Linked DNA regions of Methylobacillus flagellatus KT. The protein of the gene in region 1 interacts with the protein of each later gene in a pairwise test. Links are inferred from orthologs where the notes say so. Each region holds a gene or a part of one and is shown in the gene's direction. Other genes may lie near its edges.

The links.
Region 2: the proteins of rpe (region 1) and eno interact in binary tests that used the Escherichia coli proteins (3 or more experiments, as listed by UniProt). The link is inferred for Methylobacillus flagellatus KT from one-to-one orthologs.
Region 3: the proteins of rpe (region 1) and MFLA_RS13290 interact in binary tests that used the Escherichia coli proteins (3 or more experiments, as listed by UniProt). The link is inferred for Methylobacillus flagellatus KT from one-to-one orthologs.

What each region holds. Positions count from the first base shown.
Region 1 is NC_007947.1:2,650,363-2,653,447, reverse strand. What follows is about bases 1-2,927. They hold rpe (ribulose-phosphate 3-epimerase), read left to right. Parts: upstream 1-1,078; coding sequence 1,079-1,777; downstream 1,778-2,927. Other genes in these bases: trpE (anthranilate synthase component I), read left to right, coding at 1,912-2,927; hemA (glutamyl-tRNA reductase), read right to left, coding at 1-780. In the rest of the region: more of trpE, read left to right, coding at 2,928-3,085. UniProt on the Escherichia coli protein: Catalyzes the reversible epimerization of D-ribulose 5-phosphate to D-xylulose 5-phosphate.
Region 2 is NC_007947.1:2,044,878-2,047,945, reverse strand. The notes cover bases 1-2,910. They hold eno (phosphopyruvate hydratase), read left to right. Parts: upstream 1-768; coding sequence 769-2,052; downstream 2,053-2,910. Other genes in these bases: MFLA_RS09745 (sensor domain-containing diguanylate cyclase), read left to right, coding at 2,392-2,910; ftsB (cell division protein FtsB), read left to right, coding at 2,049-2,369; kdsA (3-deoxy-8-phosphooctulonate synthase), read left to right, coding at 1-728. Also shown: more of MFLA_RS09745, read left to right, coding at 2,911-3,068. UniProt on the Escherichia coli protein: Catalyzes the reversible conversion of 2-phosphoglycerate (2-PG) into phosphoenolpyruvate (PEP). It is essential for the degradation of carbohydrates via glycolysis.
Region 3 is NC_007947.1:2,811,263-2,814,205, forward strand. The notes cover bases 16-2,800. They hold MFLA_RS13290 (carbohydrate kinase family protein), read left to right. Parts: upstream 16-832; coding sequence 833-1,768; downstream 1,769-2,800. Other genes in these bases: MFLA_RS15020 (hypothetical protein), read right to left, coding at 255-380; MFLA_RS13295 (HAD-IIB family hydrolase), read left to right, coding at 1,765-2,800. In the rest of the region: more of MFLA_RS13295, read left to right, coding at 2,801-2,943. UniProt on the Escherichia coli protein: Catalyzes the ATP-dependent phosphorylation of fructoselysine to fructoselysine 6-phosphate. Functions in a fructoselysine degradation pathway that allows E.coli to grow on fructoselysine or psicoselysine.

The sequences.
Region 1 (3,085 bases):
AGCGCGCTCCACCATCCCCAGGCCCACAATGGGCAATTGGCTGGCAGTTGAGGTGATGACGATGTCGAATTCCGCGAGGCGATCGGGTAGATCGGCCAGCAGCATGCTGGTGCCACCAATGCTGGCAGCCAGCTCTTGGCCGCGTTCCAGCGTACGGTTGGCGACAGTCAGTGATAAGGGTCGGTGTGCTGCGAAATGCTCGGCACAGAGTTCAATCATTTCGCCTGCGCCAATGAACAGCACATGCTGGTTGTTCAGGGCGCCGAAGATACGCTGTGCCAGGCGGGTGCTGGCCGCCGCCAGCGAGACCGAGTTGGCGCCGATATTGGTATTGGTACGCACTTCCTTGGCGACGGAGAAGGTGCGCTGGAATAGTTTATGCAACAGTGTGCCCAAGGTACCGGCATTTTCCGCAATGCGGACTGCCTGCTTCATCTGGCCCAGTATCTGGGCCTCTCCCAGTACCATGGAATCGAGTCCGGAAGCCACGCGGAAAGCATGTTTGACGGCATTTTCCTGGGGCAGGGTGTACATGTAAGGAGCAATGGCTTGCGGCTTAAGTCTGTGATAGTTCGCCAGCCACTCCAGGGCCTTTTGCGGGTCATCGGTATTGCAGTAGAGTTCGGTGCGGTTGCAGGTCGACAGGATGGCGGCCTCGCGAATGCCGTGAGAGTTCAAGTCGCGCAGGGCGCCACTGAGATGCTCGTTCTGGAAAGCGACGTTCTCACGTATTGAAACTGGTGCGGTCGTGTGATTAACGCCGACTGTAAATAAGTGCATCCTGCAATTTTCCTGTATCGCGGCAACTTGAGCAACAATTTCAAGTAATTAAGCTAACTGTATTGCATGCCCGGCAGGCCGCTATCATACTCTCATTTGGTAGCGTTGAACCAAGCCATTGGTTGTTGGACCCAAGTATTTGGCTATCATCCCCCGCCGCTTATGGGAATAGCATGATCTTGGGCCGCGTATAAACCTGATTCCAGTATGGGTTTTGCAATAAGCGTTGCTGAGGCCGGGTGCGTTGACACATTTTCAGTTAAAATAACCATTTTTTACGCTATATAACCTCGACATCATGGCTAAACCATTCAGAATTGCCCCTAGTATCCTTTCCGCCAACTTTGCCAAGCTGGGCCAGGAAATTACCGATGTGATCACTTCCGGCGCGGATATTGTCCACTTTGACGTGATGGACAACCATTATGTTCCCAATCTGACCATTGGTCCGTTGGTTTGTGAGGCTATCCGCCCCGTCACGGATGCCATTATTGATGTGCATTTGATGGTGAAACCCGTTGACCGCATCATTCCTGACTTTGCCAAGGCTGGTGCCAATATCATTACTTTTCATCCGGAAGCTTCCGATCATATCGATCGCAGTTTGTCACTGATTCGTGACAACGGCTGTAAGTCAGGCTTGGTGTTCAATCCTGCGACGCCGCTGTCCTACCTGGACTACGTCATGGACAAGATCGACATGGTATTGCTGATGTCCGTGAACCCAGGCTTCGGTGGCCAGAAGTTCATTCCCGGCACGCTGGACAAGTTGCGTGAGGCGCGTGCCCGTATCGATGCCTACACGGAGAAGACCGGCCGCGAAATCTGGCTGGAAATCGACGGTGGTGTGAATCCATCCAACATCGCTGAAATCGCCCGTGCTGGCGCCGACACTTTTGTGGCAGGCTCTGCCGTGTTTGGCGCAGGAAAGGATACCGATCCCAACCGTTATGACACTGTCATCGGCGCATTGCGTGCTGAGTTGGCCAAAGTATAGGCAGCCTGCGCATGAACGCCCGAATCCTGAATTATCGCAGCAGCTGGCGATGGTGGCGCTGAAGTAGCCGCCTTGGCCCATGCTGATGCATGGGTGCCACCCCAATTGGAAATCATCAGGATTCGGGAGTCTTTATGCTGCAAACCATCAGTCAACACGAATTTGATGCCCTGGCCAGCCAGGGCTATAACCGCATTCCTCTGGTCGTCGAGACATTTGCCGATCTCGATACCCCGCTCTCGCTCTACCTGAAGCTGGCTAACCAGCCTTATTCCTACCTGCTCGAATCGGTGCAGGGCGGGGAGCGCTTTGGTCGTTATTCCATCATAGGTCTGCCTGCCCGCGTCCGTATAGAGGTGCAAGGCCAGACGGTCAGGGTGCTCGACGGCGATCAGGTGCTGGAACAGACGAATCATGTAAATCCGCTGGACTTCATCCAGGCCTACCAGGCCAGGTTTCGCATTCCACCGTATCAGGGCTTGCCACGCTTCACCGGAGGCTTGGCCGGTTATTTCGGCTATGACACCATTCGCTATATCGAGCGCCGGTTGGCGGGTAATGCCAAACAGGATGCGCTCGGCGTGCCTGATGTTCTGCTCATGGTGTCGGAAGAAATTGCCGTGGTGGACAATCTCTCAGGCAAGCTGTATTTCATCGTGTATGCCGATCCGGCAAGTGGAAATGCCTATACCCAGGGCATCCAGCGCCTGAACGCATTGGTACAACGCCTGCGCCAGCCGGTGGATATTCCGTATGCCGTCGCCATGCCGGTCACCGAGGCGCAGTCGGAGTTTGGTGAGGAGAGCTTCAAGGAAGCAGTGGCCAAGTCCAAGCAGTACATCTTCGATGGTGACATCATGCAGGTGGTGCTGTCGCAACGCATGGCCAAGCCTTTCACAGCGCCGCCGTTGTCGCTCTACCGTGCCTTGCGCAGCCTCAACCCCTCGCCCTACATGTTTTATTACGACATGGGGGACCATCATGTCGTTGGTGCTTCCCCGGAAATTCTCGTGCGCCTGGAGGATGAGACGGTAACCTCACGGCCGATTGCTGGCACGCGGCCCCGCGGCAAGACCCGAGAGGAAGATATCGCCTTGGCGGAAGAGCTGCTGGCCGACCCCAAGGAAATTGCCGAGCACGTGCAGTTGATGGACCTGGGGCGCAACGATGTCGGCCGTGTTGCGCAGGTAGGCAGTGTGGCGGTGACGGAGAAGATGGTGATCGAGCGTTATTCGCACGTCATGCATATCGTCTCTAATGTCGAAGGCAGGCTCAAGTCCGGTTTGCACGCGATCGATGTGCTCAAGG
Region 2 (3,068 bases), 610 kb from region 1 along the record:
AAATCACGACAGCGCTGGGTATCAACTTCATCTACAAATCCTCTTACGACAAGGCCAACCGCAGTTCCAACAAGACTTTCCGTGGTTTCGGCATGGACGAGGGGTTGAAGATCCTAGACGAAGTGCGCCGACAGGTCGGCGTGCCCATTCTCACCGACGTGCATACTGAAGCACAGGTGCCACATGTAGCGGCAGTCGTGGATGTATTGCAGACACCAGCCTTTCTGTGCCGCCAGACTGACTTCATCACCGCCTGCGCCCAGTCCGGCAAGCCGGTGAATATCAAGAAGGGCCAGTTCCTGGCGCCCGGCGACATGAAGCAGGTAGTGCAGAAAGCGAAAGAAGCCAACGGCGGCGCGGATACCATCATGGTGTGCGAGCGTGGCGCTTCTTTTGGCTACAATACTTTAATCTCTGACATGCGTGGACTCGCCATCATGCGCGAGACGAATTGCCCGGTGGTGTTCGATGCCACGCATTCAGTCCAGCAGCCTGGTGGCCAGGGGGACAAGAGCGGCGGCCAGCGCGAGTTCGTGCCTGTGTTGGCGCGCGCCGCGGTTGCCAGCGGCGTGGCTGGGGTGTTCATGGAAACCCATCCCGATCCTGCCCAGGCCTTGTCCGACGGCCCGAACGCCTGGCCTTTGTCCAAGATGAAGGCATTGCTGGAAGTGTTGGTCGACCTCGACCGCGTGGTGAAAAAAGCCGGCTTCATCGAACATACGGTGTAAGCCGGAACAAAAATCCAAATCTACATTGAGGAAATAAAGCATGAGTGCCATTGTTGATATTATTGCCCGCGAGATCATTGATTCCCGCGGTAACCCCACTGTCGAGGTTGATGTCCTGCTCGAGTCCGGCGTGATCGGCCGTGCGGCCGTGCCTTCCGGTGCCTCCACCGGCACCAAGGAAGCGGTCGAACTGCGCGACGGCGACGCTGCGCGCTACCTCGGCAAGGGCGTGTTGCAGGCAGTCGAGAACGTCAATACCGAAATCACTGAAGCCATCATCGGCCTCGACGTTGAAGAACAGAGCTTCATCGACCAGACCCTGATCGACCTCGACGGCACCGAGAACAAGAGCCGCCTGGGTGCGAATGCGATCCTCGCGGTTTCCATGGCCTGCGCCCGTGCCGCCGCTGAAGAGTCCGGCCTGCCGCTCTACCGCTACCTCGGTGGTTCCGGCTTCATGCAATTGCCTACACCGATGATGAATATCATCAACGGCGGCGCGCATGCTGAAAACAGTGTGGATATGCAGGAGTTCATGATCATCCCTGCTGGCCTGCCGACATTCCGCGAAGCCCTGCGCGCAGGCGCTGAAGTGTTCCACGCCCTGAAGAAAATCCTGCACAGCGAAGGCCTGGCGACTACCGTGGGTGATGAAGGCGGTTTTGCGCCGGACCTGCCATCCAACGAAGCCGCGATCCAGTACATCCTGCAGGCGATCACCGCAGCCGGCTATGAGCCGGGTCGCGACATCCTGCTGGGCCTGGATTGCGCCAGCTCCGAGTTCTACAAGGACGGCCTCTACCACCTGGAATCCGAAGGCCTGCAGCTGACTTCAGCACAGTTTGCCGACTACCTGGCGACCTGGGTCGACAAGTATCCCATTGTCAGCATTGAGGACGGTATGTCCGAGCATGACTGGGACGGCTGGAAGTTGCTGACCGACCGCATCGGCAAGAAAGTACAGCTGGTGGGTGATGATCTGTTCGTGACCAATGCCAAGATACTGCGTGAAGGCATCCAGAAGGGCGTGGGTAACTCCGTGCTCATCAAGGTCAACCAGATCGGTACCCTGACCGAGACCTTCACCACCATCGAGACTGCCAAGCGCGCCGGCTATACCGCCGTGATCTCGCACCGCTCCGGCGAGACCGAGGACACCACGATTGCGGATATCTCGGTTGCGACCAATGCCTTGCAGATCAAGACTGGCTCCTTGTCGCGTTCCGAGCGTATCGCCAAGTACAACCAACTGCTGCGTATCGAGGAAGAGCTTGGTGATGCCACCAGCTACGCAGGCAAAGAAGCGTTTTATAATCTGAAGTGAGACTGCTCACCCTCATCTTCGTCGCCCTGATCGCCTTGCTGCAGTATCCGCTGTGGCTGGGTAAGGGCAGCTGGCTGAGGGTGTGGGACCTGAACCAGAAAATCGTTGCGCAGAAGGCCGTCAATGCCGAATTGAAGCTGCGCAACGATACCCTGGATGCTGAAGTGCGTGACCTCAAGCAGGGCAATGCCGCTATCGAGGAGCGTGCGCGCAGCGAGCTGGGCATGATCAAGCAGGACGAAGTCTTCTACCAGGTAATAGACCAGATGCCTGGCCAACCGGCTTCACCACCTGCCGCGCTGACCGGTGCACAATGAACTGCAGTCCGGGCCGGCTCCCATGAGCAGACATAAGCTGATTTTCCTTATCATTGCCATCCTGGCAAGCGGTTTCATCGCCACCTCGGTAGTGAGCTACCAAGTATCGCGAATGTCCATCCACAATGCGATCGTCGACAGCACGCTGCCCCTCAGCTCCGACAACATCTATTCCGAAATCCAGAAGGACCTCATCCGGCCGATTTTCGTATCGTCCAAGATGGCATCCGACACCTTCCTGCGGGACTGGATGCTCGACGGCGAGCAAAATATCGACAAAATCAGCCGTTACTTGCAGGAGGTGCAGGACCAGTATGGTGCATTCATCAGTTTCCTGGTGTCGGGGCGCACGAGCAACTATTACTATGGCAAAGGCGTGCTGAAACAGGTGCGACCCAATGAGGAGCGCGATGCCTGGTACTACCGGGTACGCGATATGCAGGTCCCTTATGAGATCAATGTGGATCGGGATATGGCGCATGCCGACGCCTTGACCATCTTTATCAACTACCGTGTGCTGGATTACGACAACCAATACCTGGGTGCCGTTGGCGTCGGCCTGACCGTGGATTCGGTGCAGAAACTGATTAGCCACTATCAGGATCGCTTCAGGCGCGATGTCTATTTTGTCGATTCGTCCGGCCTGATCCGTCTATCGGGTAGCAAGCACCAGGTGGTGGGCCAGAACATCAACCAGCA
Region 3 (2,943 bases), 160 kb from region 1 along the record:
CTTAATGTTTACCGACCTCGGCTCGTGCTGCTGCAACACAATGTCATATCCTCATAATATTTATTATTTTGAGTTGAATATAAAAAAGGAAAACGTGCTGCACATGGCGCAGGCGGTCAGCACAGAGCAGGTGGTGTTCTACGACTAGGGCATAGGGAACGGATATCACTTACATCGAATTCGTCGGCGTCTGGGATAAGGTAGGATCGCTTGGCATTCCCATCCCCTGAGGCACGCTAGGCGAGTGCCAACTCCTATTCCACGATACCGAGCCCAGCAAGATCATCCTTCATGCCCGCCATACCGTGTCGATCCGATAATCGCAACAATCCTGGGCCGAATTGCGGGGCGAGAAACCGCCACTGGACTTGAAGAGCCATTGCGTTACCTGATGGATGTTTTCGGAAACGGCACAAAGAGGACTAATTTTTGAACCTCACCTCAAGAATGCCATCCAAGCTGATGCACATGACCAGCAACACCATGAGCGCAAAGGCATCCACCTGGTCCGAGAAGAGCATGCCTCAACACTCCCGGGCCAGTTCACACATCGGTCAGGCAACGCTGGTAAGCCATACAGACAGTTATCGTAGTAAGAGTCAGACCCTTGCGCGGCTACTCGATGAAGCATTCGCAACTGGCGCAGGATAGCTGTGGTCTGCATTCCATACGCCAACCGCTTGCCACGCCCGATCATGCCTTGCGCCCAGCACAAGCGGCTAACAAAACTCAGCTTGGCGACCTAGCCAGCCAGCCGTCACGGGCAGGAAGGCAATGCAACCTGGCAGGCGAGCTTTGTCAGCCGCTGTACATAATAAATAAAGGAGCAGCAGTGGCATTAACTCAACGTGACTTCAAGAAAAACAACGGCCATGCGGTTGCCATCTTCGGCGAGGTGCTCGCCGATGTCTTCCCCGATGGCAGCGTGCTGGGCGGCGCCCCGTTCAATGTCGCCCGCCACTTGCAGGCATTTGGCCTGCATCCTGTGATGATCACCCGCGTCGGCCAGGACGACCTCGGGCGCGAACTGCTGGAGGAAATGCAGCGCCTGGGCATGGATACCAGCGGCGTGCAGATCGACCCCGTTCATCCAACCGGACAGGTGAAGGTTCACCTATCCCCCAGCGGGCATCAATTCGAGATTTTGCCTGCGCAGGCCTATGACTATATTCATGCCGGCGTGACGCACATGGTCACCATGGCCACCAAGCCCGACCTGGTGTATTTCGGCACGTTGGCCCAGCGCAACATGGAATCGCGCCTGGCCCTGGATAATTTTCTCAACTATGGCACCAGCCCCCGCTTTCTCGATATCAACCTGCGCGACCCGTGGTATGACAAGCACACAGTGCGCCGCTCCCTGTTGCGCGCCGATCTCGTCAAGCTCAACGATGAGGAGCTCGCCATCCTGGTCAAGATGTTGCGGTTGCCAGGACGCTCGCCACAGGAACATGCCGCCGCACTGATCAAGCGCTTCAACCTCGATTTGCTGCTGGTAACAGAAGGCGACAAGGGGAGCTGGCTGATGAATGCAGCAGGGCAGGTGGAAGCCGTGGAGGGCGCAGAGCCGCCCCAAACCTTTGTCGACACGGTAGGTGCTGGTGACGCTTTCGCTTCGGCCTTCATCCTCGGCATCCTCAAGGGCTGGCCTGCCGATGTGACCCTGGCGCGCGCCAACCAGTTTGCTGCCGCGCTGTGCAGCGTACGCGGAGCCGCGCCGTCTTCTCTGGCGTTCTATGTGCCATACAAGCAGGAGTGGCAACTATGAGCACACCTGACGAACGCCCTATCTATATCATGATGATCAGCATGCATGGGCTGATCCGTGCCGAGAACCTGGAGCTGGGCCGCGATGCCGATACCGGCGGGCAGATTACTTACGTCGTCGAGCTTGCCCGCGCGCTGGGCAAGCATCCGATGGTGGAGAAGGTCGACCTGATCACGCGCCGCATCGAAGACGAGAACGTGTCGAAGGATTACAGTGTTCCCGAGGAGCAGCTGGAACAGAATGCCCGCATCATCCGCCTGCCCTGCGGCCCCAGGCGCTACCTGCGCAAGGAATCCCTGTGGCCGCACCTCGACCAGATGGTGGATCAGTGCCTGCATTTCCTGCGCAGCCAGGGCGGCCGGCTGCCCGACCTGCTGCACACCCACTATGCTGACGCCGGCTATGTCGGGAGACAGTTGTCCCTGCTGCTCGGCATTCCGCAGGTGCACACAGGGCACTCCCTCGGCCATCCCAAGCGCCAACGCCTGCTTGCGGCTGGCCGCAAGGCATCCAGCATCGAGCGCCAGTTCAATTTCGAACGCCGGATTGCCGCAGAAGAATCCATTCTCGAACACGCATCCATGATCGTCACCAGCACGCAGCAGGAGATTGACGAGCAGTACAGCATGTACCGGCATTTCGACTACCAGCGTTTCCGCGTCATTCCTCCCGGTACCGACACCACGCGCTTTTCCCCCCCTGGCCGCCGCAAGATATCTTCGGAGCTGCAGGCGCAGATCGACCGTTTTTTCTCCAACCCCGACAAGCCACTGATTCTGACCATTTGCCGCCCTGAGGTACGCAAGAACCTCAAGGGCCTGATTGCAGCCTTCGGCGAAAGCACAGAGCTGCAGCAGCAAGCCAACCTGCTGATCGTGGCAGGCGCGCGCGATGACATCCGCCAGCTGGAGGAGTCGCAGCAGCAAGTTATGCTGGAACTGCTGCTGGATATTGACCGCTACGACCTCTGGGGCAAGGTTGCTATCCCCAAGCATGTCTCGCAGGACAACATCCCCGAGCTATACCGCCTGGCAGCGCGCCGCCGCGGGGTTTTCGTCAATGCCGCCCTCACCGAGCCATTCGGCCTCACGCTGATCGAGGCTGCCGCCAGCGGCCTGCCCTTTGTGGCGCCGGACGACGGCGGCCCGCGCGACATCGTGCAGAACTGCCGCAGC